Regions from separate parts of the Viridibacillus sp. NPDC096237 genome, predicted to be linked through region 3. Evidence: riboswitches for the same ligand, from Rfam matches in the RefSeq annotation. Region 3 holds a riboswitch; each other region holds the start of a gene.
The links. Region 3 has a riboswitch for S-adenosylmethionine ahead of ACQKMD_RS08810 (methionine ABC transporter ATP-binding protein). Riboswitches for the same ligand answer to the same signal wherever they lie in the genome.
Positions count from the first base shown of each region.

Region 1: linked by a shared signal. The riboswitch ahead of ACQKMD_RS07860 (cyclase family protein) and the one ahead of ACQKMD_RS08810 (methionine ABC transporter ATP-binding protein) in region 3 are both predicted to bind S-adenosylmethionine.
Region 2: linked by a shared signal. The riboswitch ahead of ACQKMD_RS12390 (methionine biosynthesis PLP-dependent protein) and the one ahead of ACQKMD_RS08810 (methionine ABC transporter ATP-binding protein) in region 3 are both predicted to bind S-adenosylmethionine.

Region 1 covers NZ_JBNNTI010000009.1:85,339-96,535, forward strand. The annotation lists gene ACQKMD_RS07830 (putative hydro-lyase) at 1-692, opposite strand, end outside; gene ACQKMD_RS07835 (NRAMP family divalent metal transporter) at 713-1,933, opposite strand; gene ACQKMD_RS07840 (LamB/YcsF family protein) at 1,948-2,709, opposite strand; gene pxpB (5-oxoprolinase subunit PxpB) at 2,918-3,643, shown strand; gene ACQKMD_RS07850 (biotin-dependent carboxyltransferase family protein) at 3,640-4,632, shown strand; partial or broken gene ACQKMD_RS07855 (GNAT family N-acetyltransferase) at 4,775-5,230, opposite strand; gene ACQKMD_RS07860 (cyclase family protein) at 5,350-6,087, opposite strand; SAM riboswitch class I at 6,164-6,259, opposite strand; gene ACQKMD_RS07865 (PTS transporter subunit IIC) at 6,941-7,978, shown strand; gene ACQKMD_RS07870 (putative bifunctional diguanylate cyclase/phosphodiesterase) at 8,222-9,946, opposite strand; gene ACQKMD_RS07875 (GNAT family N-acetyltransferase) at 10,451-10,999, opposite strand; gene ACQKMD_RS07880 (tyrosine recombinase XerC) at 11,110-11,197, opposite strand, start outside.
Region 2 covers NZ_JBNNTI010000020.1:37,474-48,670, reverse strand. The annotation lists gene ACQKMD_RS12435 (thymidylate synthase) at 1-320, shown strand, start outside; gene ACQKMD_RS12430 (dihydrofolate reductase) at 333-812, shown strand; gene trhA (PAQR family membrane homeostasis protein TrhA) at 913-1,548, opposite strand; gene ACQKMD_RS12420 (DegV family protein) at 1,738-2,577, shown strand; gene ACQKMD_RS12415 (GDSL-type esterase/lipase family protein) at 2,652-3,422, shown strand; gene ACQKMD_RS12410 (YpmS family protein) at 3,430-4,005, shown strand; gene msrA (peptide-methionine (S)-S-oxide reductase MsrA) at 4,018-4,542, shown strand; gene msrB (peptide-methionine (R)-S-oxide reductase MsrB) at 4,539-4,964, shown strand; gene ACQKMD_RS12395 (aminotransferase class V-fold PLP-dependent enzyme) at 5,142-6,320, opposite strand; gene ACQKMD_RS12390 (methionine biosynthesis PLP-dependent protein) at 6,316-7,446, opposite strand; SAM riboswitch class I at 7,519-7,622, opposite strand; gene ACQKMD_RS12385 (tetratricopeptide repeat protein) at 7,796-8,725, shown strand; gene ACQKMD_RS12380 (methyl-accepting chemotaxis protein) at 8,939-10,786, opposite strand; gene ACQKMD_RS12375 (YozE family protein) at 10,907-11,128, shown strand.
Region 3 covers NZ_JBNNTI010000011.1:62,089-73,285, reverse strand. The annotation lists gene ACQKMD_RS08860 (5'-3' exonuclease) at 1-441, shown strand, start outside; gene ACQKMD_RS08855 (C39 family peptidase) at 424-945, opposite strand; gene ACQKMD_RS08850 (thioredoxin family protein) at 1,780-2,106, opposite strand; gene ACQKMD_RS08845 (3-hydroxyacyl-CoA dehydrogenase NAD-binding domain-containing protein) at 2,364-4,748, shown strand; gene ACQKMD_RS08840 (acetyl-CoA C-acetyltransferase) at 4,780-5,952, shown strand; gene ACQKMD_RS08835 (acyl-CoA dehydrogenase family protein) at 5,980-7,764, shown strand; gene ACQKMD_RS08830 (arsenate reductase family protein) at 7,872-8,228, shown strand; gene gcvH (glycine cleavage system protein GcvH) at 8,307-8,687, shown strand; gene ACQKMD_RS08820 (hypothetical protein) at 8,767-9,111, shown strand; gene ACQKMD_RS08815 (thioredoxin family protein) at 9,123-9,431, shown strand; SAM riboswitch class I at 9,488-9,594, shown strand; gene ACQKMD_RS08810 (methionine ABC transporter ATP-binding protein) at 9,721-10,746, shown strand; gene ACQKMD_RS08805 (methionine ABC transporter permease) at 10,739-11,197, shown strand, end outside.

The DNA.
Region 1 (11,197 bases), on a different contig from region 3:
TGAGGAGTAACGCCACAAGCCCAAAATACAGGAACCTCGTCTTCTTTGATCGTTACGACATCTCCGAAATCGGGATTAGTTACATCAGTAATGCCAATTTGCCTTGGATCTCCAATATGAACTGGTGCACCGTGTACAGCAGGGAAGCGAGAAGTAATCTGTACAGCACGAATTGCGTCAGCGTGTTTCATTGGGCGCATACTAACAACCATTGGACCTTCGAAAATACCTGCTTTTTCGCAAGGAATATTCGTTTTGTACATTGGTACATTACAGCCTTCTTCAATATGCCTTACTGGAATACCACTTGCAAGGAGTGGAGTTTCAAAAGTAAAGCTACATCCTAATAGGAAACATACCATATCATCTTCCCAGTAATCCGTAATATCTGTTACTTCTTCAGTAAAAATACCATCGCGATAAATGCGATATTTTGGTATATCTTTGCGAATATCTGCACCATTAGCAATAGAATTCGGTGTAAATGATCCAATATCTGACACATCCACTAACGGACAAGATTTTGGATTGCGTTGACAGAATAACAAGAAATCATACGCGTAAACTTTCTTTAAGATGACTAAGTTTGCTTGAGTATAGCCTTTAGCCATTCCTGCGGTTGGTCCAGTCAATTCACCGTTACGAATTAATTCTCGAATAGCAGCTGGAGTCATCTTATCGAATTGTGTCATATTAGTCGCCTCTTTCCCTATTAGTTAAATAGTTTTGGTAACTCGACAATAAGTGTACGAACGCTAAGTACACCCATAACTACTACAACAAAAATACCAGGTATTGTTAACCACATTGGATGTTTGTAATTACCAACAACATCTTTTTTATATGCTGCAATTAATAAAGTACCAAGTGCAAGAGGTAGGATTATTGCATTAATCGCTCCTACTAAAATAAGAATATTAACAGGTTTACCGACGAACGCAAAAGTAATAGTCGATACAATGATAAAGGCGATAATAACCCAGTTATGATATTTTTCAATCAATGGGTGGAATGAACGAATAAATGATACAGATGTATATGCTGCACCGACTACAGAAGTAATTGCAGCAGCCCACATAATAACACCAAACATACGGTAACCGATTTCACCTGCAGCTAATTTAAAGACAGAGGCTGGTGGGTTAGCAGGATCAATTGATAAACCTTGGTGCACTACACCTAATACAGCTAAAAACAGTGCCACACGCATAATACCAGTAGCAGCAATACCTGTTACAGAACTCTTTGTTACATCTGGTAAAGAATCTACACCTTTAACTCCAGCGTCTAGTAAGCGGTGTCCGCCAGCGAAAACAATATATCCACCAACTGTTCCACCAACTAAAGTTACAATTGAAAGGATGTCAATTTTTTCCGGAATAAATGTGTTAGCTAAAGCATCACCAACTGGAGGAGATGTTGTAAAAGCAACGTACATCATAAGTAAAATCATGACAAAGCCAGCCACTTGTGCAACTTTGTCCATCGCTTTACCTGCTTCTTTAACAAGGAATATGAAAATTGCAAAAACTGCACTTATAACAGCGCCCGTAATCGGGTCTAAACCGAGCATAGCATTTAATCCTAGACCTGCTCCTGCGACGTTCCCGATATTAAAAGCAAGACCGCCAATAACAATCATGATTGCTAATACAAGACCTAAACCAGGAAGGACTTTATTGGCAATCTCTTGTCCACGTAAGCCAGATACTGCGATGATACGCCAAACATTCATTTGAGCGAAAACATCTAAAATAAGTGAAACTAAAATAACAAAGGCAAAACTAGCGCCTAATTGTTGTGTAAAGACCGTCGTTTGTGTTAAAAACCCTGGTCCAATCGATGATGTTGCCATTAGGAAGGCAGCTCCTAGTAAGACACTACGCCCTACTTTCTTTCTACCTTGCCCTTGATCTAAGCTAAGCTTTGTCATATGAAAACCCCTTTTTATATGTGAAATGCTTGAACGTTAATGTTATTTTTCTCCAATGTGTTTTGAATATATTTTGCAAATTCAAGAGCATGTACTCCATCCCCATGGATACAAACAGTGTCTGCTAGTAATAATACTTTCGTTTGTTGTTGAGACTGAATATAGCCTTCTTTAACCATCGCTACTACTTGATTCACAGCCTGTTCCTCATCTGTCACTAAAGCATCTGATTGCGTACGTGAAGTAAGTGAACCATCAGCTTGATATGTGCGGTCAGCAAATACTTCATGTGCTGTTTGAAGTCCTAATTTTTCTCCTGCTTTCGTTAACTCACTTCCAGCTAATCCGAATAACACAAGATTTGGTGAAACATCATAGACTGCTTGAGCAATTGCTTCTGATAACGCTTGGTCTTTTGCGGCCATATTGTATAATGCACCGTGTGGTTTTACATGTTGCATTTTTTCTCCACATGTAGTTAAAAAACCTTGTAATGCACCAATCTGATATACGACCATGTCATAGCCTTCTTGCGGAGTAATCTGCATTGGGCGACGTCCAAAACCATTTAAATCTGGTAAACCTGGATGAGCGCCAATTTTTACTCCTTTGGCAATAGCCATTTTAACCGTTTCTCTCATAACCGTAGGATCTCCAGCATGGAAACCGCACGCTACATTAGCTGAAGTTATATAATTTAAAATATCTTCTTGTTCCCCTAGTTTGTATCGACCAAAACTTTCACCTAAATCGCAATTCAAGTCCACTCGAAACATTTTCTCAGCTCCTTAATTTTTTAGTTGCGTAATGTCAGTTTTTCTAACACAAAACATATACTACCACTAAATTATTATTCTGAAAACATTTACTTTTCAACTTTCTCACAATAATGAAATATCAAATGTAAATATCTTACTTGTCATTTACTATTCTATATCTATAATGATTATAATGTTTAAAACACAAAATAAGGGGTTGTAATTTATGGGAGAAGAATTTAAACATGTAAAATTTAAACCTTTAGGAGATTCAGCAGTAATGGTTCAGATCGGGAATACAATAAATCCATCGAACTGTACTATCTTACAAAATTTAGCATCAATGCTTGAAGAACAGCCGTTTGTTGGTTTTATAGAAGCTGTTCCAGCATACACAAATATTACAATTTACTATAATCCATATACCCTTTTTAAGGTGTCCAAAAATGTAACATCATTTGGCTTTGTATGTCAGTATGTGCAACAGCTTATTACGCAAATGACAACAGTTCAACAAACTTCTCAGAGAGTTGTTGAAATACCAGTTGTTTATGGTGGTGAATATGGTCCTGATTTAGAATATGTGGCCAAAGTCAACGGCCTAACTAAGGATGAAGTCATTCAATTACATAGTGCTAATGAGTGTCTTGTTTATATGCTAGGTTTTGCACCAGGATTTGCTTTTATGGGAGGCATGAACGAAGCTATAGCAACACCTCGAAAAGAAACACCTAGACTTGCTATTCCGGCACTTTCAGTTGGGATTGCAGGCAAACAAACAGGAATTTACCCATTTGAAACACCTGGTGGTTGGCAGATTATTGGCCGTACGCCACTCGATTTATTTTTACCAAATGAAACACCTCCTTCCCTTTTGCAAGCAGGTGATTGTATTCGCTTTAAACCAATTTCTGAAAAAGAATACAAACAATTAAAGGAGGCAAGATCATGACAGTTACAGTTATTAAACCAGGGCTATTAACTACCATTCAAGATTTAGGGCGATTTGGTTCACAAAAATATGGGGTCATCGTGAGTGGCGCAATGGATGCTTATTCCTTAAGAATTGCGAATATTCTTGTAGGGAATTTAGAAGGTGAAGCTGTGCTTGAAATCTCACTGTTTGGGACCATATTACAATTTAATGAGGATCATCTCATTGCGCTTACAGGTGGGGATCTAACAGCTACCATTAACAATGAAGCAGTACCACTTTGGCGTCCATTTATCGTGAAAAAAGGAGACGTATTAAAGTTTAAACGAGCTCAAAAAGGTTGTCGCGCTTATGTAAGCTTTGCTGGAGGGATTCAAGTTCCTACTATCATGAATAGTAAAAGTACATATTTAAAAGCTGGCATGGGTGGATTTGAAGGTAGAGCATTACAAAAGCTGGATGAAGTAAATATCGGACCTTATACTAAAAAAAATAAAGAAATACATCAATATGCAATTCAACTGGTAGGTCCTACTTCATGGTCTGTTAATTACAACGAATTAATCTCATTAAAACAACAGCAAACAATTCGTGTAATGCAAGGAACTGAGTGGGGTTGTTTTACCGCTGAAAGTCAGTATTGCTTAACTAACAATCAGTATACTCTTTCTACAGAGGCTGATCGAATGGGCTATCGCTTTGAGGGACCGGCGTTATCTTTGACAAAGAAATTCGAATTATTATCAGAGGCTGTGACATTTGGAACAGTGCAAATCCCGCCTAGTGGTAAACCAATCATTTTAATGGCTGACCGTCAAACGACTGGTGGTTATCCGAAAATGATACAAGTCATCACAGCTGATTTAGCAAGTCTTGCACAGTTACAAACAGGTGCTAAAATTCGATTCGAACTCGTAACATTAGAAGAAGCTCAACAAGCATTAATTGATAAAGAGCAAAAACTCAAAAACATTACAACAGCGGTTCGCTTATCATCAAACATTTAATAATAATAAAGGAGCGAGCAATAGACTAAACGAGTTACTATTTAGGCGAAGAGAAAGAGCATGTTTTGAAAAAAAAATTCAAAACATGCTCTTTTTGTATTTTATCGTTTCTATCTGTTAAAAGAATGCTCAATCAGTATACTTATAATTCTAATGTCATAAACACGCTATTTGAATCCTCAATAGAATTCGAAAATGACTTACAGTATTGAAACCCAATTTTAGAATATAGCCTCTTAGCAGGTTCAAAAGCCTCCATTGAACCTGTTTCTAAACTTAATCGCGTATAACCACGATTCCTAGCTTCTTCAATGATATGTTCAAGAATGTATCTTGCAACACCTTTTCTTAAATGTAATGAAGAAGTACGCATTGATTTTAATTCACCATGGTGAGCATTAAGTTCTTTTAATGCACCTCATCCAACTAATGTATCTTGTTCCCAAGCACTCCAGAATGTGATTTCTGATTTTTTCAATTCCTCAAGATTTAAGGCATGTATTCTTTCCGGAGGAGAATTTTGTACCATACATTGAAGGTGCTCATTCAATAACTCCGCTACTTCAATTCCATTCAAATCATCAATTTTAATAACCAAAAGGATCACGACTTAGATTCTATTATTCAGTTGCGTCTATACTATGACGGCCGGAGCCAACGGTATCTAGCATAAATTACTTCTTACTATGCCGTTTCAGACGAGTGGGTACAAATTATTTAAGGTAGAATAGCAAATGATCGAACTGGGAAGCCAGAAGCCTTCTCAGGTTTTGGTACGATGTTAAAAATGATAGCCCCTTTTGGAGGTAGCAGGTCTAGATTAGTGAGCAACTCTACTTGATAAGTATCTTGTTCCAATACATATAGTTCACCAAGTAAAGCATTGTTTTGACGATATAATACACTAGAATCCGTATCAAATGTTTCATGTCCTACCGCTTTAATATGACGCTCCTCAAATAAGAATTTCAATGCATCTACTGACCATCCTGGCGCATGTGGATTACCCTCAGCATCAAAGTTATTAAATGCTTCAATATCAGGCCAACGTTTGCTCCAATCTGTGCGGAGTGCAACAAATGTATCTGCCTCAATTTCACCGTATTCAGCCTCAAATTTTAAAATATCTTGAACTGAAAACGTGAAATCATGATTTTCGGCTACATCTTTAGAATGATCTATTACAACGAGCGGCAATGCAAGTTCTTTTAACTCCAATTCTTCTAAATAGCGAGCATCACGGACAAAGTGAATAGGTGCATCTAAATGTGTACCGTACTGACCAGCAAAGGCAAAGTTTTGAGTAAAAAAGCCATCATCATGTGAAAATAGCGTTGTCTTTTCTAACCCTTTAAATGCATTAAATCGTGGTGTATCTGCTCCAAAAGTATGTGTTAAATCGATCCATTTCTTTTCTTTTAACGTTTTTAGTGCATTGATTAATTCTGTTGACATATCCATCACCTCATCATTTTTTTGAACAAAAAACCTCTTCTCGATAAGAAGAGGTTGATGATACGTCCATGCACTCTTCTTATCTTCAAGCATACGCTTCTGGAATTAGCACGGTACAGCGTCCGTTGCTGAGATTTCACAGGGCCAGTCCCTCCACCTCTCTGGATAAGAAAAAAGTTATTTTGTTGTTTCTAAATTTACAACTTTCGAAATCTATTGTCAATATAAAATTTCGAAAATTCTTTTAAGTATATGATTCTTACTAGCAATTATGATAGCTTTTCATTACAAAAAAACAACTTTAAGCTCCGTTTTTAGCCTTGTTTGATCCCAAATGCTATTCATCTACCATCAATATCTTCGATAACAAACTCTTTATTGTTGTAATCGGTATCACTTAATGAGCGATCTATTTTCACACTAGAGTTAATGAATTCCTCTTGAAGCATTGCATGATTGTTTGTTATAAAGTACGCATCATACCCATAACCATATAAAACTTAATTTGGTATAACTTCTTGTCCATTTGACTACGTACGGGATATATCGGCCGTTGGGAAGATGCTGTGAGACATTAATAACATATTATCCATGTAATCTCTCCTTCATAAATTACTTCATTTATTTTTTGATTTATTGTGTCCACATCTATCAGCTTATAAAAAGTACTTAAATGATAGAATTGTCAGATAAAATAAATGTGCGAATTTATCAATAATATTCTAGTTGATGTTGTATATTTACTCTTTTATGTGTTTATTCAATAGAATGCTACTATTGGTTGCATTGACCGCCGTCTGAATTGTTCATATAATTTAGAACATTAACTCACTTGAGATTGGAGATTTGTCGTATGAAAGATTTTTTTAACAAGTTATTAACTGGTATGAGTATGGGAATTGTAGTATCCCTCATTCCAAATGCTTTAGTGGGTGAAATATTAAAATTGATCATTCCATATTTTCCGATATTACAACATATTTTAGATATATCTGTACTCGTTATGAGCATGTTACCTGTCATTATCGGTGTAACTGTAGGTCTGTCATTTAAATTAACGCCAATTCAGACTGCTAGTATTGGTCTTGCTTCGATTGTAGGTAGCGGAGTAGTGCAAATATCAACTGACGGCGTTATGACACTGAATGGTATAGGCGTTGTGATAAATACAGGAATTACAGCAGGATTAGCTGTGTTATTTGTTAAATACGTAGGTACACGTTTAAAGGACTACACGATTTTACTACTACCAGCATTAACAATTTTCATCCCTGGGTTATTAGGCACTATTATTTTACCTTTTGTTCGTAATGGGTCAGGATATGTTGGTGTTATTATTAATAATATTACACATTTACAACCCGTGATAATGGGCTCAACCATTGCTGTAATCTTTAGTATTTTAATTTTATCACCATTATCGACAATCGGAGTTGCAACTGTTATTATGCTCTCAGGTATCGGTGCTGGTGCTGCCAATCTTGGTGTTGTAGCTTCTGGTGTAGGAATGTGTATTGCAAGCTATAAAGCAAACTCTTTAGGCACTGCTCTTGCCCACGTAATGGGTTCTCCAAAGATTCAAATGCGCAACTTTTTTATGAAGCCTAAAATTGCCTTACCGATGATGATTACAGCAGCTATCCTTGGTGGCTTAGCAGGTATTGTAGAGGTCGCTGGAACCCCTATCAGTGCAGGATTCGGCCTTGCTGGCTTAGTTGGCCCTCTGAATTATATAAACCTAGCTACTGGCGGTTGGAATCTATTCAATATTACTGTTATGTTAAGTATGTTCTTCATATTGCCGATTGTATTAAATGTTATGTTCCTTCGACTGTTTGAACATAAATTTAAACTTATTAAATCAGATGATTATAAAGTTCACTTCGAATAAAAGTAGTTCAAAAAGGTCAAAAAATGATTGAGTAGATAGAAAAGTAGAAGGTAGTATTTTATTGGTTTGGAGTAGCGTACGCTCGCCTGCGGAAAATGAACGATAAGCCTCGGAAAATCTGATCTATCCTGTATAAAAATAAAGACTGTAGAAAACTCGTTTTTTTCGAGTTTGTCTACAGTCTGAGGTCACCTCATCGTATAGAGGTGATTTTTTTGTTTTCAACTTATTTAAGTTAATTCATTAAATTCTAGAAACATACAATTCATGTAATTTCGCTGAAAATTCATTTGTTGGTAATGGTTTACTGAAGTAGTATCCTTGGGCGAAGTCACAAAGATTTTCACGAACTATACACAATTCTTCTTCCGTTTCTACACCTTCAGCAATCACTTGCATACTTAGAGCATGCGCTAATTTGATAATCGCTGTCACCATTGCAACATTACTAAGCCCTGTTTTTAATCCTTGTATGAACGATTGGTCTATCTTCAATATATCGATTGGGAATTGTTTTAAATAGCTGAGTGAGGAATAGCCTGTACCAAAATCATCAATTGCAATAATTACACCTAGCGCCTTTATTTGATTAAACGTTTCAATTAATTCCTCTGTTTGATGCATTAAGCTCATTTCCGTAATTTCCAACTCTAAATTTCTAGCAGGTAAACCTGTTTCTTGCAATACTTTACGTAAATTATGTACAAAATTTCTTTCCTTCAAATGAATTGGTGATATATTAACTGAAATACGAATATCTAGTTCATATTCATCAAGCCACTTCTTCATTTGTTTACAAGCTATTTTCAATGTGTACACACCGATTGAACTGATTAATCCACATTCTTCTGCAAATGGGATAAACATAGCTGGAGAGATGAAGCCATAATCATTATCATACCAACGTATTAAACCTTCCATACCAATTAATTGATTAGTTTCCAACTCGATTTTCGGCTGATAATACAATTGAATTTCATCTTGCTTTATTGCATGACGCAATTTTGTTTCTAAAAGTAGAAATTGATAATGAGAACTATTCATCGTATTTTCATATTGTATATAATAACTAGATTTATGCTTTTTTGCTTCAAGCAATGCGACGTTCGCACTTTTGACTAAGTCCTCTGGCGTGTTTGCATCAGAAGGGCTTGAGCATATGCCGATACTGACAGAAGAATAGAATTCAAATTGTTCAATTAGAAAACTGTCTTCAAAGTTAGCCATTATTTGATGCGCCTTCCAAATGGCATGCTTTTCATTCTTCATAATAATGACGAATTTATCACCACTATATCGAAACAGTGACTTTTCATCGATACCGAGTCTTTTTAGACGAGTCGCCACTTCAATTAGAAATAAGTCACCCGTTAAGTAACCTAATCCGTCATTTATACTCTTAAAACGGTTAACATCCATCATTAAAAGTGACAATGAAAAATCTTCTTTATGTGCGCTTTTAAATAAATCTGCCAATCGAATATTCAACATCCGACGGTTATATAAGCCTGTCAAATCGTCATGATAAGCAAAGAATTTCAGCTTTTTAATATTTTTTTGTTCTGTTACATCTGTTCGAATCGACACATATTGGTAAGGTGTACCTTTATCGTTTAAAAACGGTATAATCGTAGTCTGAACCCAATACAAACTACCGTCTTTTGCACGATTACAAATATCACCGCGCCATATTTCCCCGCTGCCAATTGTACACCATAATTCTTTAAAAAAGGCTTTTGAATGATGCCCTGAGTTCAACAAACGGTGATCTTGCCCGATTAGCTCACCTTTACTGTATTTAGAAATGGCACAAAAATGATTATTTACAAATGTAATGATACCTCGATTATCTGTTATAGCGACTATAATCGAGTGGTCTAATGCATGTTGAATATCTATTAATTGTTGGACTGTATACGAATCATCAAGTTGGCTTAGACCTGTCATTTGACTATAACTTTGGTCCATATGACCTCACTCCTAATCAGTTCGACATTGTTCGAGTACTTTCTCTCTTGGTATTATTTTACCACACCCAATATAAGGCTATTATCCAAATAAAAACAAAAGTCGAAAAGTCCTAAGTAAAAAAACATAAGTGTATTGAGCTAAAGAAAAATATTTCTATTATCAAATTTTTACACCTTTACTATAGTATATGTAGCATTTTAGAAGTATATTTTCTACAATATATAGGTTTATAACTGTAAAATAATTCAAAAACAACAAAAATCAAATGAAATTAATAATAAACTTAGCTAGTTCCATTGTCTAGAATGCAAAAGTAGAAAAGAGAATTAGTGAGTTATAATTTTTTATTACCTATAAAAAACATTTAATTAACAACCATTTCATTTAAGCTTAATATATATAAAATCAAAAATTTTAGGTAATAATAACTATCATAATTTCATTTAGTTTACATAATAATATTATGTAAACTAAATGAAAAAAAGACCATTTTCAATGGTCTCAACTACGTATTTTCCATTCTTCAACAAGGATGCTATAAACAGCATGATCTACAAAGTGATCGTATAGCCACTCTGATTGACGACTAACACCTTCTAAAGTCATTCCTAAACGCTCAGGAATGGCTCTACTCTTGTTGTTTGCGATAGCAGCACGAATTTCTACTCGTTTTAGCTTGAGATTGTGAAAGGCATGATCTAGAAGCTTACGAACTGATTTGGTCATAAAACCTAGCCCTTCATAGTCTTTTGACAACCAATAACCTAAGCTGGTAGACTTGTTTTGCCAATTTATATGGTGAAAGCCAATAACCCCTACGATTTTACCTTTATATACGATGGCAGTCTGGAAGCCATCATTAGCACTAAATTGCTTTAGACTTGATCGGATAAATTGTAATGTATCCTCTGCACTTTCATTTGAATCTATGAAGGGTAACCACTCTCTTAAACTCTCTTTTGACCCTTTCATAACCGTAAAAAGCTCTTCTGCATCATACTCTTGCAACAGTTTAAGTTGCAATTGCTCATCAATTTGTATACTAAACATTAATAACCTCCTATATAAACGTAATAGTGATATTATAGAACTATTTATATGGTAATAAAATACAAAAACTACAATGTCGTTTAAAGTGCCGATTTTGCAGTATTTTATCATTAAATAATCTGATTGAACGGATTATTTTCAATCACTTGCTGGATTTCTTTATCTTCTACATGCGTATAAATCTGCGTTGTAGAAACG
Region 2 (11,197 bases), on a different contig from region 3:
TTTCTTGTCAGCTTTATCAACGTAGCGCAGATGTATTTTTAGGCGTACCATTCAATATTGCTTCGTACGCGTTATTAACGCATCTTATTGCGAAAGAATGTGGCTTAGAAGTGGGTGACTTTGTCCATACTTTAGGTGATGCACATCTGTATAGTAACCATTGTGATCAAGTAAAAGAGCAACTATCTCGAACACCACGTGCATTGCCACAGTTTGTTATAAAAACAGAAAAAGAATCCATTTTTGAGTATGAAATAGAGGATTTAGCGATTGATGGCTACGATCCTTATCCACGAATTAAAGCGCCAATTGCGGTGTAAGGGGGTAAATAAATGATTTCATTGATCGTTGCTCATGATGAAAAAAATGTCATTGGCTTAAATAATGCAATGCCATGGCATTTACCAGGAGACCTAGCCTATTTTAAACGTACAACAATGGGGAAACCGATGATTATGGGACGCAAAACGTTCGAGTCTATTGGTAAGCCTCTTCCGGGACGTACGAATATTGTTATTACTCGTGATGAAAAGTATGCTGAAGAAGGTATTGTCATTGTACATTCTTTAGAAGATGCATTAGTTGAGGCTAAAAAAGAGTCAGAGGAAATAATGATTATTGGTGGGGAGCAAATTTTCCGTATGACTTTGCCTATGGCAGATCGTCTTTATGTTACGAAGATTGAAAAGCAATACGAAGGCGATACATTCTTCCCGTCATATGGGGGCGAATGGCAAATTGTTTCACAGTCCGAAGTGAATGAAACAGAGGATGGCTTGAAGTTTTCATATTTGGTGTATGAGCGTAAATAAGTAAATGAAAAGGTTGCCACTGTAAAATAATTAGTGGCAACCTTTTATTTGGATTGAGATTTTTTCTAAGGGATAAGTAAGCGTCAAATTGAAAAGTCATTTAGACATAAAATAAGATGCATGAGTACATCATGGCACTACCAGCAATAACAAATAAATGCCAGATCGCATGATTATAAGGTATTTTGCGGTATGCGTAGAAGAATGCACCAATCGTATATAAAATTCCGCCACTTAATAGAAGTGAGAAACCTGCACCTGTAATATGTGCATATAATGGTTTAATAGCGATAATGATAAGCCAACCCATTAAAATGTAGAAGATTACTGATACAAATTCAAAGCGGTGAATAAAGAAGCATTTAAAAAGAATACCAAGTAATGCTAGCGCCCAAATGATGCCAAATAAAGTCCATCCTAATGCCCCGTTTAATGCAATCAACAGGAATGGAGTATATGTACCTGCGATTAAAATGTAAATAGATGAGTGGTCTAATATAGCAAAGAATTTTTTATATTTTTCAGGCATGCTGTGAAGTAAAGTTGAAGCTAAAAATAGAATTAGCATTGAAACACCAAAAACGATGAAGCTAACAACATATAGAGTGGAGTCTTTATCAATTGCTTTCATAATTAGTAAGACAAGCGCTGGGATACATAATAAGAAAGCGATGCCATGTGTTATGGCATTCCATATCTCTTCTTTCGTGTTTTTATAATCAAAAGCCTGTTGCATATGAATTGCCTCCTTGTAATGGTAAGTTAATTATATATCTATTATGCGGCGGCTTTGTATACATTTGAACTGACAAATGTCACGTGTATTGGGTGACAAAAACTAGTAAAATAGAATAAATAGCTAACGGTTTACAATGACCTTGCTTTAATTTTATAATAAGAACAATGAAACAAAGGATGTGTCAATGTGAGACGAATTCATATAGTAACGGATTCAACAGCAGATTTAACAAAAGAAGAAATTGAAAAACACGAAATACATATCGTTCCACTATCAATACATATTGAAGGTCAAACGTATACTGATGGTGTCGATATTACGCCAATAGAATTTTTGGATAAAATGAGTAAAGCAAAGGAACTACCAAAAAGTTCTCAACCTGCTGCAGGTGTATTTAAAGAATTATTTGATGAACTAGGAAAAGGTGGCAACGAAATTATTGCTATCATGATGACTGGCGGAATGAGTGGTACTGTAAAATCAGCAGAAGCTGCTGCAAGTATGACAGATTCAAAGGTAACAGTTGTTGATTCTCGTTTTACTTCATTTGGCTTAGGATTCCAAGTACTTGAAGCATGCCAATTAGCAGAACAAGGAAAATCAGTTGAAGAGATCGTTGAAAGATTAAATAAAGTTCGTGAGAGTACGAATTTATACGTCGTTGTAGACGTTTTAGATAATTTAATTAAAGGTGGCCGTATTGGTAAAGGGACAGGTATGATCGGTTCTTTACTTAATATTAAACCGATAGCTTCTCTTGAAGGTGGCGCATACAATCCTGTAGCAAAAGTACGAAGCCATAAACAAGTAGTAAAATATTTAATTAACCAGTTTAAAGAAGATACACAAGGGAAAGTTATTAAAGGTGTAGGTCTTTCGCATGCTGAAGGATTAGCAATGGCAGAGCCACTAAAAAAACAACTTGAAGAATCAGGTTATATGGATACGAAATTTGCCTATACTTCACCAATTATTAGTACACATACAGGCCCGGGCGCAATTGGTTTTATGTACTATACTGATTAATATGATGAGCAGGGGATGATTTCATTCCCTGCTTTCTTTCATTATACGTACTTAACGAAAGGAAGAAATGGAACTTGAAGAAATTAATCATTTTCATGCTTGCAGTTCTTTTATTAAGTGCTTGCAGCAAGGAAGTAAAAACACCAGTAACACAAGAAGTCATTCCAAAAGATATCGTTTATGTTGCTTTAGGCGATTCTTTGACAGAAGGTGTTGGTGATGAGCTAAATCAGCATGGTTATGTCGGTAGATTATCGGATCAGATGCTTGGGTGGGAAGGCGTTAAATACGTCGAAGTTGAAAATACAGCAAAAAAAGGTCGACGTACTGATCAGCTCCTAGCACAACTTGAGAGCGGTAAAATTGACGAGCAATTAAAAAAAGCTGACTTTATTACACTCACTATGGGTGGAAATGACTTGATGAAAATTGTTAGACGTGATTTGTTGAATTTAAATAAAGAAGCATTTGATACGGAACGTATCGAATTTCAAAAGCGTTATGGTAAAATTATGGAGTTAATCCGAAAACAAAATAAATCAGCACCTATTATATTAATCAGCGTTTATAATCCTCTTTCCATCTTTACGAAGGAAAAATCGGACTTAAATACGATTATGTATGAATGGAATACAGATATTCAAGATTTTGCAGATGCAGATAAAAATGCATGTTTTGTAAATGTAGAGGATTTATTCGATTCGAACGAGAATATGGTTTATCATACGGACTTTTTCCATCCTAATGCTAGAGGCTACGATGAAATGACAGACCGCATAGTTGGCACAATAAAGTCTTGCGGTTTAAAAAATTTAACAAATGGAGAAATGGACTTCAAGGAGTGATGTGACGGTGAATAAGTGGAAAATAGCTTTTTTCTTTTTAGCAACTTTAATATTATCAGTAATTATTGGATTGTTTGTCTTCATTACGAAACCGGCAACTGATATGCCAATACCTGAAACAACTACAATGCCTGAAGGTAGTAAATTATTAGTTCAAACAACACCTGCGGATTTTGAAGCAATTGCAAACAAGTACATTCAGGACGCAATGAAAGCCAAGTCCATCCCTGTACATATGTACATTAATGAAGAAGTTTCTTTAGTTAGTGAGCTCAGTGTTTTTGGAATGGAGTTACCAATTACGATGAAGTTTGACCCAATAATTGATGAAGAAGGCAATCTATTATTAAAACAAACAAATGTAGAAGTCGGTATGTTGAACATCCCTCCAAGTACGGCATTAAAATTGTTAAATGACTCAGTAGATTTACCTTCTTGGATGGTTATTCGTCCAAACAAAGAAGAAGTATATATGGGTTTAACAGAGATATCAGTACTTTCAGGTTCGCACATGCAAGCAAAAGAATTTAATTTAAAAGAAGGTAAGATTATACTGGAAGTAACGGTTCCCGTTCAAGAATAGGAGGAATAGCATATGGCAGTAGCAACATTTGCAGGTGGATGCTTTTGGTGTATGGTAAAACCATTTGATCAGCAAGAGGGCATCGAGTCCGTAATATCTGGTTATACTGGTGGACATACTGAAAATCCGACTTATGAACAAGTTTGTAGTGAAACAACAGGGCATTTTGAAGCTGTACAAATCACTTTTGATCCAGCGATTTATCCTTATGAAAAGTTAGTCGAGCTATACTGGACTTTAATTGATCCAACAGATGCAGGTGGTCAATTTTATGACCGAGGACAGTCTTATATGACCGCGATTTTCTACCATGATGTAGAACAGCATAAAATAGCTGAAGCGTCAAAAAAAGCATTACAAGACTCAGGTAAATTCAAAGCTCCAATTGCTGTACAAATTCTACCAGAAAAACCGTTCTACCCAGCAGAAATTTATCATCAACACTACTATAAGAAGAATCCAGCACATTACGAGCGCTATTCAGTTGGCTCTGGGCGAACTGCATTCCAACAACAGCATTGGGGGACAAAATCATGAACAAAGAAGAAAAGTTAAAAACATTAACACCGATGCAATACCATGTTACGCAAGAGCATGGAACTGAGCCGCCTTTCCAAAACGAATACGACAGTCATTTTGAAGAAGGTCTATATGTAGATATCGTATCTGGCGAACCATTATTCCACTCAAAAGACAAATTCAATGCAGGCTGTGGTTGGCCAAGTTTTAGCAAACCAGTAGAAGGTGCTAGTATACAAGAAAACTTCGACACAAGCTTTGGTATGCGTCGCACAGAAGTACGTAGCGGACAAGCTGATTCACATTTAGGACATGTCTTCCCAGATGGTCCAAAGCCAACAGGATTACGTTATTGTATCAACTCTGCAGCATTGAAGTTTGTACCAAAGGCCAAGTTTTATGAAGAGGGTTACGGAGAATATTTAAAATATTTTGAATGAAATATTTTAATGGCAATCCACTTTTGTGGGTTGTTATTTTTTTATGTAGAAGAAAGGGGAAGGGGTGTATAAAATTACCAATTTTATGGTTAAATATCAATAAATCTGTGTAAGTGCTCTCAAAAAGTATAGAAAAAAGCCACCCCACCAATTCAGTGAAGCGGCTTATGCAATCATTTATTTATTGCCAACAACGGTAAGTTCTATCGCTTTAGCAAAAGCTTGCTCAAAATCTGCGATTAAATCATCAACATTTTCAAGCCCAACAGAGAAGCGTAAAAGTCCATCTGTAATACCACGTTTTTCACGCTCTTCTTTAGGGATAGCGGCGTGGCTCATTGTAGCTGGATAGGAAAGGATGGACTCTACGCCACCAAGGCTCACAGCGAAAATTGGAATTTGTACATGTTCAACAAATGCTTTTGTGATTTCACGATTAGGTAGTTTAAATGATAATACGGCACCAGCATTTTTTGCTTGTTTTGTATGGATATCATGACCTGGGTGCGATTCTAAGCCTGGGAAATATACCTCTTCTACGAGTTCATGAGCATCTAAATAATTTGCAATTTTTGATGCGGATGCTGTTGATTGTGTTAAACGGGCATTTAACGTTTTGATACCTTGAATTAAAGAGAAGGAATCTTGCGCACCTAAAATAGCACCGAATGAGTTTTGCATGAAGTAGATTCTGTTACCAAGATCTACGTCTTTTGTTACTGCAAGCCCTGCGATAATATCACTGTGCCCCCCTAAAAACTTAGTTGCACTGTGTAATACAACATCCACACCAAGATCTAATGGACGTTGATATAAAGGTGTCATAAAAGTGTTATCTAAAAACGTTAGAGCACCATTTGCCTTTGCAATAGCCACAACACTTTCTATATCAGTAATACCTAAAAGGGGATTAGCTGGTGTTTCTATATATAATACCTTTGTATTTGGACGTATAGCTGCTTCAACTGATGCTAATTCAGAGAAATCAGCAAATGTATGTTCAATTCCAAACTTTGTTAACACTTGTGTTACGAAACGGTATGTTCCACCGTATACTTCAGATGTCACAACAATATGGTCGCCGGCTTCTAAGATCATAAAGGCGGAAGCAATGGCTGCAATTCCTGAAGAGAATGCAAATCCACGAGTACCACCTTCAAGTTCAGCAATTGTCTTCTCTAAAGCATCACGAGTTGGATTGCCAGAACGACTATAATCATACGGACCAAAAGAATCGAAATGTTCCTGATCAAATGTAGATGATAAGTATATTGGAACATTTACTGCACCAGTTTTTTGCTCGTAATTACCACGAGTAGAAGCGGTGATTAAACTTGTTTCGATTTGTTCATTAATTGAACTCATATGATGACACCTCTTTTTCTAAGATAGAAAAAACTTGTTGTAAATCGGCGATTAAATCTTCTGCTTCTTCAATACCCACAGAAAAGCGAAGTAAAGAGTCATCAACACCCCGAGCTATACGTTCTTCTTCTGGAATATCCGCATGTGTTTGTGTAGTTGGATATGTGATAAAGCTTTCCACACCGCCCAAGCTTTCAGCGAAGACGATTAATTTCAAGCTTTCTAAAAACTTACCAACTAAGTCACCTTTTTGTAAACGGAAAGAAATCATGCCGCCTTTACCAGCAAACAGAACGTCTTTTACTAAAGGTTCTTGTTCTAGATAAGCCGCGATTTGCTTAGCATTTTCCGTATGTTGTTTCATGCGAAGATGTAACGTTTTTAATCCTCGTAGCAGTAACCATGAGTCGAATGGAGCAAGTGTTGCACCTGCTGCATTATGATTTGTGAATAGTTTTTCGCTAAGCTCTTCACCTTTACTAACGACAAGCCCAGCCAGAACATCATTATGGCCACCGATGTATTTAGTTGCACTATGTAGAACAATATCAGCACCTAGCTCTATTGGACGTTGATAGTAGGGTGTTAAGAAGGTATTATCAACAATCAGAAGTAAATGATGTTTTTTTGCAAGCTTTGCATATAGCTCAATATCAAATTCCTGTATTAAAGGGTTAGTTGGAGTCTCAATAAAAATGGCGCGCGTTTTGTCGTTAATGTAGGACTCAACTTCTTCAGTTGAAGAGAATTTCGCATAATGAGGTTTAATCGCATATTGTTCATGGTATTGAGCAAGTAAACGGTAAGTTCCACCGTAAATATCCTCAGGTAAAATAAGCTCATCACCTGATTTGAAAAGGGACAATACTAATTGAATAGCAGCCATCCCACTACTACAGGCAAAGCCAGCGTCTCCAGATTCTAAGTTAGCTATAGCTTCCTCTAATACAGTGCGTGTCGGATTTTTTGTCCGTGTATAATCGTAGCCAGTAGATTGTCCAAGACCCGCATGTTTATAGGCTGTCGAAAGGTAAATCGGTGTGTTAATAGCACCCGTTTTTTGATCAGTGTTATTACCAAGCTGAACTAGGCGTGTTTCAATACGGTTGTTTGTCATCATGTCATCATCCTTTATTAAAAAAGTAAAAGGCCCTCTAAGGAAGAGGGCCTTCAAAATATGAAGTCAATCTCCTTATCTACAAGACTACGTCTACTGGAATTAGCACCTTGCCGCAAATAGGGTGGTTGCTGAGATATCGTCGGGCCAAGTCCCTCCATCTCTCTTGATAAGTAAGTATATTCAATTGTTTGAAAGTTGATAATAATGAAATTTTACCATGTAAACATGAGAATATCAACATTTTTATGAAACAAGTATAATTTGAAAAGTTGATAAGTTTTGAGAAGTGGTACAATTTTTATATGAATATGCTATTATTTGCATAGTTGAATTGGAAGGTGACGAGATGAATTTAAATGACATAGCTGTTAATCAGTTATTACAAGAATTTAAATTTGAAGAAGCTCAAATGATGCTAGAGCAAGCAGTAATAGAAAAAAGAGATATACAATCGCTCCATAACTTAGCATGTTTTTATATTAAAGACGCTGAAGAATATTACAAAGCTTTACCGCTCTTAGCTGAAGCAATAGAACAACAACCAAAACATTATTTTCCTTTTGCTTTACTAGGTGAAATTTATTTGCGAATGGAAAAATATATTTCAGCAATCAGAATTTTAGAATATGCTTTAAAAATGGAAGATACTGAAGTAGTTCATGGGAATTTAGCAGCAGCATATTTTAACATGGACAATTTTGAAAAAGCAGCAGAACATTATAAAAAATCTGCAACTGATGGCGATTTTTTAAAATATGCGGAAATGGTTTCTTACTTATATTTAGATGATTACGATTCTGTACTTAATACGCTTAAAAAAGTTAATGCAGATGATGAAAATTATATGGGTGAAGTAAATGTTGCTGAACTTTATGCGCAAATTAACTACTTTGAAGAAGCAATTCCTTTGTTTGAAATAGGATGGAGAGAAATTGTTAGATCGTATGATTGGGTAGAACATTATGTTTATGCGCTTATTCAATTAGGTAGAGTAGAAGAAGCGTCAGATATTATAGACCAGATGAAAACAGAAACTGCTGATGAAATTGTAAAAAGTAGTGTAAGAGCAATAGATAAAGCGTTGATAGAGGAAAATCTCGAAGAATCCAATATGGACTTACAACATACAAAAGAAAAATATAATACACTGATTGGACGAATTTTGAAGGGCTACCGCCCAAGAATTTATTTCGAGCCATACTATGTTTTAAAATGTTATCTATATGGCTGCAAAGTACATGGTAATAAAACGTATGCCGAATTTGTTAATATGTAAATGGACGAGAGATGATGTCATGTCTCCTGCCATTTTTTTATATACGACTAACATCCCAGTGTAATCATTGTTATCACATGAAATGTTGTCTTAAGAAGGGAGGATTGGGGTAATAACATTATGAACGAAGGAATTTCTAATACATATAAATTAATGAGCGGAATAAAAAAACTTGCAATCTCAATAGAAATTGCAAGTCATTTAGTGAAAAAGTTATACTTTGAATTCCCCAACCACTTTTCGTAATTCGTCAGCTTGATTGGATAGTTCAACTGCTGAAGCTGTAATTTCTTGCATTGATGCAGAGCCTTCTTCTGCAGAAGCTGCGGAACGCTCTGTGCTCATTGCTGTATTTTCTGCAATCTGATTTACTTCTATAAAGGAGGCAGCCACTTCTTGGCTATAGCTTAAAGTTTGCTCAATTTGAATGACCATTTTGTTAATAATCGCTACAGTATCGTTTGTTTGTTTAATAATTTTATCTAAAGAAGCATTTGTTTCATTTGTCACTTCAACACCGTGTATCACATTTTGTACACCATCATGATTTTGTGTGATAATAGCTTGTACTTCTGATTGAATTGATGAAACGATCCCCGTTACTTCCAGTGCGGCTTTTTGAGATTGCTCAGCTAGCTTTCGAACCTCATCTGCTACGACAGCGAATCCTTTACCATGTTCACCAGCACGAGCTGCTTCGATGGCTGCATTAAGGGCCAGTAAGTTTGTTAGTTCTGAGATATCAGTAATTGTACGAATAATGGAAGTAATATCGGATGATTTTTTACCTAGTGCTTCAACAGTTTCTGTTGTATTAGCCATAGTTTCTTCTATCAACATCATCACTTTTGAAGACTGTTCTACGCTTTTTTCACCAAGTTCAGCAGCAATCTTCATTTGATCAGTTGCTGTTTTCACATGTTCAGCATCTGTACTTAAGTAACGTGCAGCTTCTTCTAACAAATTCATCTTTTGAACGGCGTTATTCATACGTAGCATCGTTTGCTCGCTACCTTCAGCGATTTCACCTGTTGTATCGGCAATTGATTGGATAATATTCGAATTTTCATCGGCTGAAGCCATTAATTGTTGCCCACTAGCAGATACACTTTCAGCAAGTGTACTCACGCGTTTGACTAATGAAGAGATGGATGTGATTAACACATTTGTACTATTGGCGATTTCAGCAAATTCATCTTTTGTTTTTACTTTTACTCGTTTAGTCAAGTCCCCGTTTGCTTGAGCAATATCCAGAATAGATCTATTAATAGCTAATGTGTTACGTTTAATTGAACGGAACAAAATGGTACCCGTTACAATAGTTAAAATAATAGACGATATTGTTAAAATTAAGAATATTATCATTGCAATTTCCGTCTGTTTTTCAAGTGATTTGATTTGTTCATTACTTTTCTTTATTAGCATGTCATTAATCATTTCAATATGCACATCTATATAACCCATGGCCGTCTTGCCATTTCCAGCAAGAACGAGTTTTTGCGCGTTTTCAAGACCTGAATTTTGGCGAGTGTCAATCAATCGTTTCGAATACTGAATATAATTGTTATAAAATTGGTCGATGGAAGTAATTCGATCTAACTCTTCTTTTCGGTCAGCGAATATTTTTTGAAGTTCTAATAAATTGGATTCAATATGGTTTTTATCCTGACTATATTGTCTTAGGAAATTATCTTTTCCCGTTATAATATAACTTTGTTCAGAGTTAGATAATTTCGCAATATCAGCAGCTAAACTATTTACTTTCATCTGTTCTGCAAGATGCTTCCCTGTAAAAACCTTTAATTCGTTTTGAAGGTTAGACATATTTGAATAGGAAACAACAAGCATTGCTGATAGAATAATGATGAGTATCAAGAAGTTAGTAATGATGCGGCCGCGAATCATTTGGAAAAAGTTTGATTGAATAGGTCCTTGAACTTCAATGTTATTTTGCTTCTTTTTCTTTCTGAAAAATGAAGCCATTGAAACTGATGACTTATTAGGGCTTTGATCATTACTTTCCCTTACGTTTTGCGCATTAATTTTGAATTTTTTTACCAATCTGTCACCCACTTTCCATATTTCTATTGAATACTGTTCATTTTACTTCTTTATGAAAGAATATTCTATACTTTTTGAAAAATAAATCATGACTAAGTAACTACTAGGAGGGAGATATTTATGAATCATTCGTTCTACAGTTATGTTCAAACATTTCGTGGTGGTGAAAAACATGATGAGAAAGCTACGTTTGCAGAAGCAGCTTTTCAAGATCATGGTTTTCCTAAACAATCAACAGATTTCCATATGCTTTCGAAATACATCGAAGAAAAAGCAGATGACGAAATGAGCGCACGTGTTTTTGATGAACTTTGGTATTTATACGAATTAAAATATAACTAATTTAAGTTATTATTAAGCAACAATGGGGTAAATTAATTAATATAAATTTTTAAACTTATTTAAGATATC
Region 3 (11,197 bases):
ACCACAATTGCCTTAACGAAAAAAGGCTATACAGAATATAATGTCTATGATATACAACGCTTCGAAGAAGAATACGCGATTGCACCTGCATTATTTGCTGATGTCAAAGCATTTATGGGTGATTCAAGTGATGGCTATCCTGGTGTTAAAGGTATAGGTCCGAAAACCGCGTTGAACCTCATTCAAACATATGGTTCAGTTGATGGTGTATTAGCTGCTATTGATGAACTTAAACCAGCTCAACGTACTAAAATCACAGAATATGAAGAGATGTTAAAGCTTTCACATCAACTAGCAAAAATTCATACAGAAGTGCCAATTCATGCGACAATTGATGACTTATCTTTGCCATTACTAACGCAAGAAAAGCTTGATCAATTAACGTTGGATGGTTATTCACTTATTTCACGCCATGCAAAATCATTATTCCCAATCGGCTAAAGGTGTCATTTTTACAAAGCTAAGTACTTTTTGATTGGCTTTGTATGAAATTTCGCGTATTTGACTACTGCGATTTTGTCCACCATTATCATGAACAATAAGAATGACATCATTCTCAACCTCTTCAAAACCGATGAGTGGTACCCAGTGATAGGCATATGTGGGATTTAAGCAAAAATGAAATGAAAAATATTTATCAAACTTCATTGCAACGGGTCTTCCCTCGCGCAATTCAAACAAAGCATCATGTAAGCTACAGCTTTGAATAGACCAATCTGGCCCAACTAATTTTCGCATATTACGAATGAAGCGATATTTAAAAAGGCCCATTGGTGTCGTTCCAAGCTGTTTATATAGCTGATTGATGCTTTTTGTTGTTTCATGAGGTAAGAGGTAGTTCAACATGACCGCAGCGGTTGTTGGTCCACATGCAGAATTCCGAAATTTTTTAAGCACGTTATCTGCATGTTGGGATTGCCCATTTACAGGTAACTGAATGCGCATATAATTCGCCTCCATAAAAAGAATGTATGAATATAAATGAGTCTATTAGAAAAAAATATTGTTTTTTTATATTATTATTGCACGTCGTAAGCATGTGATTGTTAGAACTTTTCATGAATAGAATACATAGTATATTACAATAAGAACAAGAAAAAGCGGATAGACACTAACTTGCTTTCCATTTTTGAACTTGCCAAGTACAATTGACGAGTTTCTTTAAATTCACAGTAGCAAAGGCAAGCATCTCCTGCATGGATACTTTTTAAGACATTTTAAGGTTGGTCACCGCATCCTCAATTTTTCCCCTAAGATGTTCTTGGGTACTAGTTGATACAAAGCAATATTTTCAATTTGATTTCTTTCAAGATTTTTTTATTGTCACTATTTTTTATCGTTTTAAAAGATTTGTTTATATTATATCTGCAGTTGCAGTCCAAGACCCTGCAGGAGCTTAGCGACAAAGCGACTTGGCGCCCGCCCGAGGAAAGCGTCCATTGTAGCGGAAATCAACGGCCTTATCTATTTTTTTTAAAAAGACCGTAGATAAATTCGAATTTCTTCGACTTGATCTCGTCATCATTTTTTCATCGCCTCAAGAGATTTGTTTATATTACATGTGTAGTTGAATGGAGCGAAGGTGGCGACTCCTGCGAGAAAAGCGGGACAGTCCAAGACCCTGCAGGAGCGTAGCGACGAAGCGACTTGGCGCCCGCCCGAGGAAAGCGTCCACCGTAGCGGAAATCAACGGTTTTATCTATTTATTTTTTAAAAGAAAAAGACTGTAGACAAACTCGAAATTCTTCGAGTTGTCTACAGTCTATCCGTTAAACAATGTTACGCTTTTTCCTTTTGAGCTTCTAAAAACTCAGTTACTTGAGCTGGTGATTTAGCATTTGCACTGTGAAGGTGAGCTAATTTTACGCCCTCTTTGAAGATCAGTAAGCTAGGAATTCCCATAACATCATACTTTTCAGCAAGTTCTGGAAGCTCATCGCGATTTAATTCATACCAATCATATTGATTGTATTCTTCGATAATAGGATCGATGAACATATCCATGCGTGTGCAGTCAGGGCACCATCCAGCGTGGAATTTTACGATCACAGGTTTTGTTGTTGCAGTAGTTTCATTAAATTGTTCGATAGTTGTAATTGGTTTCATAAGTAAATCCCTCCTATTGAAATAGTGTACACGTTTTTTGTGAGCCCTGAAAGAAACTTGTTTTAAAAAATGTGAGTATCGCATGCTAAAAGGAATTTATATAAAATTTAATCCATATTTTTGTATTTTTGTGAATTTGATTATTGCGAAAACATAGAAAATAGTCTACACTTATAAGCAGATAAGGAAGTTTTATTTTTTTTACTCATAAAATGAATGAACATTCATTCAAAAATGGGGAAAGGGAGGATTTGCTCATGGCTTATCAAATTAAGAAGGCAGCTGTATTAGGTTCGGGGGTAATGGGTTCGGGAATCGCAGCCCATTTAGCAAATATCGGTATTCCAACAATTTTGCTTGATATCGTGCCAAAGGAATTAACGAAAGATGAAGAAGTGAAGGGGCTTACTTTAGACAGTCCGGTCGTTCGTAATAGATTTGCAGCAACTGCATTACAAAAGCTTTTAAAACAAAAACCTGCACCGTTAACTACTAAGAAAAACTTAGAGTTATTATCAGTAGGGAATTTTGAAGATGATCTTGAGAAGCTAAAAGAAGTGGATTGGATCATAGAAGTTGTCGTTGAAAATTTGGCAATTAAAAAGAATTTATATGAAAAAATTGATACAGTACGGAAGCCGGGTACAATTATTAGTTCAAACACATCTGGTATTAGTATTGATGCAATGGCTGAAGGTCGTTCTGAGGACTTCCAAAAGCATTTCCTAGGCACTCATTTCTTCAATCCACCACGTTATTTGAAACTGCTTGAAGTAATTCCGGCGAAGAATACTTGCCCTAATGTAGTGTCATTTATGAAGGAGTTTGGAGAAGATAAACTAGGAAAGGGTGTCGTTCTAGCTAAAGACACACCAAATTTCATAGCTAATCGAATTGGTACATATGGCTTGCTCGTAACTCTTCGCGAAATGCAAGAGCGTGGTTACTCGGTTGGCGAAGTAGATTCTGTGACAGGTCCTTTAATCGGTCGTCCAAAATCAGCAACACTTCGTACATTAGATGTTGTTGGCTTAGATACTTTCGTCCACGTAGCCAAAAATGTCTATGACCAAACAACAGGTGAAGAACAACAAGTATTTGAAGTACCAGCTTATGTTCAGAAAATGGTTGATAGTGGATGGATTGGAGCAAAGTCGGGTCAAGGATTCTTCCTTAAAAAAGGAAAAGAAATATTAGAGTTAAATACAGATACATTTGAATATGAACCAGTGAAGAAACTCCGCACACCTTCAACTGAAATGGCAAAGCAGCAAAAAGGATTAGCAGCGAAAGTAAAATTGTTAACCTATGCTGATGACCGTACAGGCGAATTATTGTGGAATGTGCTAGCACCAACGTTACTTTACTCAGCGCAACTTCACGGTGAAATTGCCGATGATATTGTTTCAATTGATAATGCCATGAAATGGGGCTTCGGTTGGGCACAAGGACCATTCGAAATTTGGGATGCAATAGGTGTCAAGAAATCAGTTGAGAAGATGACTGCTGAAGGTAAAGAGATTCCTAGTTTTGTAGAAGGATTACTAGCAAAAGGCTATGAAACTTTTTATAAAGAACTAGAAGATGGGTTAGCTTACTTCGACGGGGAAGATTACAAGCTTGTACCAGTCAATGAAAAAGCAATCGATTTAAAGCGTTATAAGAAAAAACACGGTGTTATTAAATCGAATTCAGGTGCGAGTTTAATCGATATGGGTGATGGTATTGCATTACTTGAATTCCATTCGCAAGCAAACGCCATTGGATTAGATGTTATACAAATGATTAACTACGCTATTGATGAGGTAGAAGCAAATTACAAGGGGCTTGTTATTGGTAACCAAGGGAAGAACTTCTGCGTGGGTGCTAATTTAGGGATGATTCTTATGGAAGCCCAAGATGACAATATTTTCGAACTAGATTTCACGATACGTGGTTTCCAAGATGCGATGACTAAAATTAAGTATAGTTCAAAGCCAGTAGTAGCAGCACCATTTGCGATGACGCTTGGTGGCGGTTCGGAAGTATGTTTACCAGTAGCTCATATTCAAGCAACTATGGAAACATATATGGGGCTTGTGGAAGTAGGCGTAGGTCTAATTCCTGGCGGTGGCGGTAATAAAGAGTTGTACATGAAGCATTTAAAAGGGTTACCAAATGGAGTACAAATCGATTATCAAAATATTGCAAACAAAGTATTCGAATCTATCGCAATGGCGAAAGTTTCAACATCTGCTGAGGAAGCAAGAGAAAATAACTTCTTAAACTTTGCAGATGGTATTAGTGTTAACCCTGATCACCAACTGTATGATGCAAAACTAGCAGCATTGGCACTATATGAAGGTGGCTATACTGCACCAATTAGAACGAAGGTGCCAGTTGTAGGTGAAACAGGCTATGCAACATTATTATTGGGTGCCCAAGGGATGTACCAATCAGGTTTCATTAGTGAACATGATTTGAAAATCGCGAAAAAGCTTGCCTATGTTATTGCAGGTGGCAAAGTTCCATACGGCACATTGGTGGATGAACAATACTTACTAGATTTAGAGCGTGAAGCGTTCTTAAGCCTTGTTGCAGAGCCGAAATCTCAAGCTAGAATGCAACATATGTTAGTGAAAGGAAAACCACTTCGCAACTAATTTTAGAGAAGTGATTAAGGGGGAATCTACTATGCGTGAAGCTGTTATTGTAGCAGGTGCAAGAACACCTATTGGAAAAGCGAAAAAAGGATCTTTAGCAACTATACGTCCTGATGATCTTGGAGCATTAGTTGTGAAAGAGACATTGCAAAGAGCTGGATATGAAGGGGACATAGATGATTTAATTCTTGGATGCGCTATGCCTGAAGCAGAACAAGGGATGAATATCGCGCGTAATATCGGAGCACTTGCTGGATTACCAGATACTACTCCAGCTGTAACAGTAAATCGCTTCTGTTCATCTGGTTTACAATCAATTGCTTATGCCGCGGAACGTATTATGCTTGGTCATTCAAAAGCTATTATTGCAGGTGGTATTGAGTCGATGAGTTTAGTGCCTATGATGGGTAACGTGATTAGACCTAATGCGACTTTGGCAGAAACTGCCCCACAATACTATATGGGGATGGGACACACAGCTGAAGAAGTAGCGAAGAAATATGATGTAAGTCGTGAAGATCAAGATGCCTTCGCTGTACGTTCTCATGAACTAGCTGCAAAAGCAATTCAAGAAGGTAAATTCGTCGATGAAATCGTGCCGGTGGAAGTCGTGCAACGATACGTAGACGCAGGGAACAATTTACAAGAGAGAAAATTCACTTTTGATATGGATGAGGGTGTACGTGTTGGTACATCTCAAGAAACACTTGCGAAATTACGCCCAGCGTTTTCAGTAACTGGAAGTGTGACAGCAGGAAATGCTTCGCAAACTTCAGACGGTGCAGCTGCAGTGCTTGTTATGGATCGTGCAGAGGCTGAAGAACAAGGCTTAAAGCCGATGGCGAAATTTTTATCCTTTGCTGTAGGTGGAGTGCCTCCTGAAATTATGGGTATTGGACCAACGGTTGCTGTACCAAAGGCGCTGGAAATTGCAGGACTATCTATTGAAGATATCGATCTTTGGGAAATTAACGAAGCATTTGCTTCACAATCAATTCAAGTGGTGCGCGAACTTGGGATAGACCTTGAAAAAGTAAATGTCAATGGTGGTGCTATTGCATTAGGGCATCCGCTTGGCGCTACAGGTTCCATCTTAACGCTAAAGTTAATCCATGAGTTAAAACGACAAGGTAAAAAGTACGGTGTAGTAACAATGTGTATTGGTGGCGGTATGGGAGCTGCTGGCGTATTTGAAATTTTATAAATAACACACAAAAGGGGATGTATTAGTATGACAGAAAAAACAATGAATATCATTAAAGGTGGTAGCTTTTTAACTGAAGATGTGGAACTAGATCGAGTATTTACACCAGAAGATTTCACTGAAGAGCATAAAATGATTGCTAAAACGGCAGAAGACTATGTGCAAAACGAGGTATTGCCAGTCGTTGAGAATTTAGAAAACCATGAGTTTGAGCATTCAGTTCGATTATTGAAAAAAGCTGGTGAACTTGGTCTTTTAGCTGCAGATGTACCTGAAGAATATGAAGGGCTCGGTTTAGATAAAGTAACATCTGCATTAATCGCTGAGAAAATGTCAGTTGCGGGCGGTTTCTCTATTACACATGGTGCACATGTTGGGATTGGTTCATTACCAATCGTATTATTCGGTAATGAAGAGCAAAAACAACAGTACTTACCTAAGCTTGCATCAGGTGAGTTAATCGCTGCTTATGCATTAACAGAACCGGGTTCAGGTTCAGATGCGTTAGGTGCCAAAACAGTTGCAAAATTAAACGCAGAAGGCACACATTATGTATTAAATGGCGAAAAGCAATGGATTACAAACGCTGGTTTTGCGGATGTATTCGTCGTATATGCGAAAATAGATGGCGATAAATTTTCAGCATTCATAGTAGAACGCGAATACCCAGGTGTATCTGTCGGTGCTGAAGAGAAGAAAATGGGAATTAAATCTTCTTCAACTCGCACGCTAATTTTAGAAGACGCACAAGTGCCAGTCGAAAACTTACTTGGAGAAGTAGGTCGTGGTCACATCATTGCATTCAACATATTGAACATCGGTCGTTACAAGTTAGGTGTTGGTTCAATTGGTGCATCGAAACGTGCACTAGAATTAGCAATTTCGTATACAAACCAACGTCAACAATTTAAAACACCGATTTCATCTTTCAATTTAACAAAAGAGAAATTATCAACAATGGCTTCTAAGCTTTACGCTACTGAAAGTTTAATCTACCGTACAGTAGGATATTTTGAAGATCGTATGGGTCAATTAAGTGAAGAAGAACAAAAAGATGGTAAAGCAATTGCAGCTTCAATTGCAGAATATGCAATTGAATGTTCTATCAATAAGGTTTTTGGTTCAGAAACACTTGACTACATCGCCGATGAAGCGGTGCAATTACATGGTGGATATGGTTTCATGCAGGAGTATGAAGTAGAGCGCATTTATCGTGACTCACGTATTAACCGAATTTTCGAAGGAACAAACGAAATTAACCGCTTCATCATTCCAGGTACATTTTTGAAGAGAGCAATGAAAGGTGAGCTACCATTATTGCAACAAGCAACGAGCCTACAACAAGAATTATTAATGCTAATGCCTGAAGAAATCAGCGATGAACCATTAGCACAAGAAAAATATCTTGTAAAAAATGCGAAGAAAATTGCCTTATTAGCTGCCGGTCTTGCTGCACAAAAATATGGTCCAAAATTAGATGCTGAGCAAGAATTGCTAGTGAACATTGCGAATATCGCTAACCAATTATTTGCAATGGAGTCTACTGTATTACGTACAGAAAAAGCTATTGCTCGTGATGGATTAGATAAAGCAAGCCAAAAACTACTATACACTCAAATCTTCTGTCAGGAAGCATTTGAAGAAATCGAAAAAGAAGCAAAAGAAACAATCATTACAGCTGTAGACGGCGACAACGCTCGAATGATGCTTTCTGCTCTTCGTAAACTAACTCGTAATAACCCGTACAATGTTATTGCGAAAAAACGTGAAGCTTCAGTTAAACTTATTGAAGCAGAAAAATTTGTTGTCTAAAATAAGCTAGATGAAAATCCGAACACAAAATTGTGTTCGGATTTCTTGCTTGTAGGCTATACTCCCACTACAATAGAATTAAATAGTTTGGAAAAAGGAGCATGTATATGTCTATTTTATTGATTCAATATCCAAAATGTACAACTTGTCGTAAAGCAAAAGCATGGTTAGAAGAAAATGGGGTAAACTATACAGCGAAGCATATCGTTGAAGAAACACCTTCTAAAGAGGAATTAAAACAGTATTTAGATGCAAGTGGTTTACCGCTGAAGAAATTTTTTAATACTTCAGGAATAAAATATAGAGAGTTACAATTGAAAGATCGTCTTGCTGATATGTCGGAAGATGAGCAATTAGAATTGCTTGCTTCAGATGGTATGTTAATTAAGCGTCCGATTGTTACAGACGGTAAAAAAGTAACGTTAGGTTTTAAAGAATCAGACTTTGAAGAGACGTGGAAATAACACAGACATATGCTTGTTTTTACACTGGAAATATGTCAAACTTAAAGTGAATGTAATTACATATTTGGAGGGGTATTCATGAGCACACCAAAAGACTTACGCTATTCTGAAGAACATGAATGGGTAAAAACTGAAGACGGAAAAGTACGTATCGGTATTACACATTTCGCACAATCAGAACTAGGCGATATCGTTTTCGTTGAACTTCCACAAGTTGGAGATGAATTAGTAGCAGACGAGCCATTCGGCAGTGTAGAATCTGTAAAAACTGTATCTGAACTTTACGCACCGATTTCCGGTAAAGTAGTTGAAATTAACGAAGACCTAGAAGAGAGCCCAGAGTTCGTTAACGAATCTCCATATGAAAAAGCATGGATGGTTGTTGTTGAACCAGCAGATAACGCTCAAATTGATGCATTATTAACTGCTGAACAATACGAAGCAATTATCGAAGAATAAGATTCAAAAACGCCGTGCATTTGCTCGGCGTTTTTTTAAACTTAGTAAGCGGCAAAAAGTATTTGTTAGGAGGGTATATATGACTTTTAACAAGCTGATTATCGTAGAAGGGCGCCAAGATAAGTTGAAAATTGCGCCAATACTAGCAGAGGATATTCCGATAATATGTACGAATGGAACAGTTAGTGCAAGTCGATTAGAAGAGATCTTGGCACTCTATGATGATTACGAGATGTATGCATTTTTTGATGCTGACTCATCGGGTGATAAACTCCGTGCTCTTTTTAAGAGAGAGTTCCCAAATGCTCGTTATTTATACACCTCCTCTACTTATAAACAAGTAGAAGCTACTCCAAGAAGACATTTAGCTAGAATATTATTAGCTGCAAATTTTAAAGTTCATAAAGAATATCTTATAGTATAGGAATGACAAACATGGAAGAATGGTCACGTGAACAATGGGAAGAGATGATGAAAACCTCCTCTCTTGCGGCTTTTTATTTGTATACACCATTATGTGGTACATGTGCAGTTGCGTCGAAAATGATGGATGTTGTAAAGCATGTCGTAAGTGATATCCCGATTGGTAAAGCGAACTTAAATTATATACAAGATGTAGCATTTGATTATGAAATAGAAAGTGTCCCTTGCTTAATTATTTCAGAAAATGGTAAAATCCGCGATAAAATCTACGCATTTCAATCAGTACCTTATTTATTTGAGAAATTACAATTAAATGATTGACGTTAAAGTAATAGCGTGATAAAGTAGCAATCATAACTAATTAAATATTGTCGTTACTCTTATTTAGAGAGGTGGAGGGAAGTGCCCGATGAAGCCCGGCAACCGTCATATTTATATGGCACGGTGCCAAATCACACAAAGTATTTACTTTGGAAGATGAGAGAACGGTTTTACGTATATAGTATTGCGTTGAACCCTTCTGTTAATCTGCAGAAGGGTTTTTTAAATTTCAAAAAGATGCCATTAGAAAGTGCATACTTTTTAGTTTTAAAATAAAGGTGGTATGACAGTGATTAAGTTAGAAAATGTAATGAAAAAATATAAAACCGCTAACGGAGAGTTAACTGCTGTCAAAGATGTGAATTTATCTGTTGAAAACGGAGAAATATTCGGCATTATTGGATACAGTGGAGCGGGCAAGAGTACGCTCATTCGTTTATTAAATGGTTTGGAGCAACCGACATCCGGTAAAGTTGTTGTAAATGGCCAGGAAGTTTCATCGATTAAAGGAATTGCGTTACGTAATGCACGTCAAAAAATCAGTATGATCTTCCAACATTTCAATTTACTTTGGTCACGCACTGTAGAAGAAAATATAGCATTTCCATTAGAAATTGCAGGTTTATCTAAAGCTGAGAGTCAAAAGAAGGTATTAGAGCTTATTGAATTAGTTGGTTTAAAAGGAAGAGAGAAAGCATATCCTTCTCAACTATCAGGTGGTCAAAAGCAACGTGTTGGTATTGCAAGAGCATTAGCTAATAATCCAGAAGTATTGCTTTGTGATGAAGCGACTTCAGCGCTTGATCCTGAAACAACGGATTCAATTTTAGATTTACTAGTAGATATCAATGAAAAATTGGGTTTAACAATTGTGCTTATCACACATGAGATGCATGTAATTCGTAAAATTTGTCATCGTGTGGCTGTGATGGAAGCAGGACAAGTCGTAGAAAACGGTGATGTTCTAGAAGTATTCCAATCACCACAAGCAGATGTTACAAAACGCTTTGTATCTCAAATTACTGACACAAACGAGCGTAAAGAATCAATTGGACAAATTATTGAAAACTACCCATCAGGAACACTTGTGAAATTAACTTTTGTAGGCTCTTCAACTGGCCAGCCAGTTATTTCACATTTAAGTCGTGAACTTAATCTGGACTTGAATATTGTCCATGGGAATATTTCGCAAACGAAGAGTGGTCCATATGGTACGCTCATCGTACAGCTAGATGGTAATAAGGATAATGTACAAAAAGCAGTGACATATATGAATGAACATGGAGTAAAAACGGAGGTGATCGAAAATGCTTAATGATCTCTTTCCGAATGTAGATTGGGTGAAAATGTGGGAAGCAACAATAGAAACACTATATATGACAAGTGTTGCTACAGTTTTCACATTCGTAATTGGTTTAGCTTTAGGTATTTTGCTGTTTTTGACAAGCCCTCAACAATTATGGGCAAATAAATTAGTCAGTTGGTTAACAGGTTCGCTTGTGAATATTTTCCGCTCGATTCCTTTCATTATTTTAGTAATTTTATTAATTCCATTTACGAAGCTTTTACTAGGCTCAATTCGTGGTCCAAATGCAGCTTTACCGGCATTAATCATTGGAGCAGCTCCATTTTATGCGCGTATGGTTTTAATAGCGTTGAAAGAAATTGATAAAGGTGTCATTGAAGCGGCACGTTCAATGGGTGCAAAGACGTCTACAATTATCGGTAAGGTACTAATACCAGAATCTTTACCAGCTTTAGTTTCG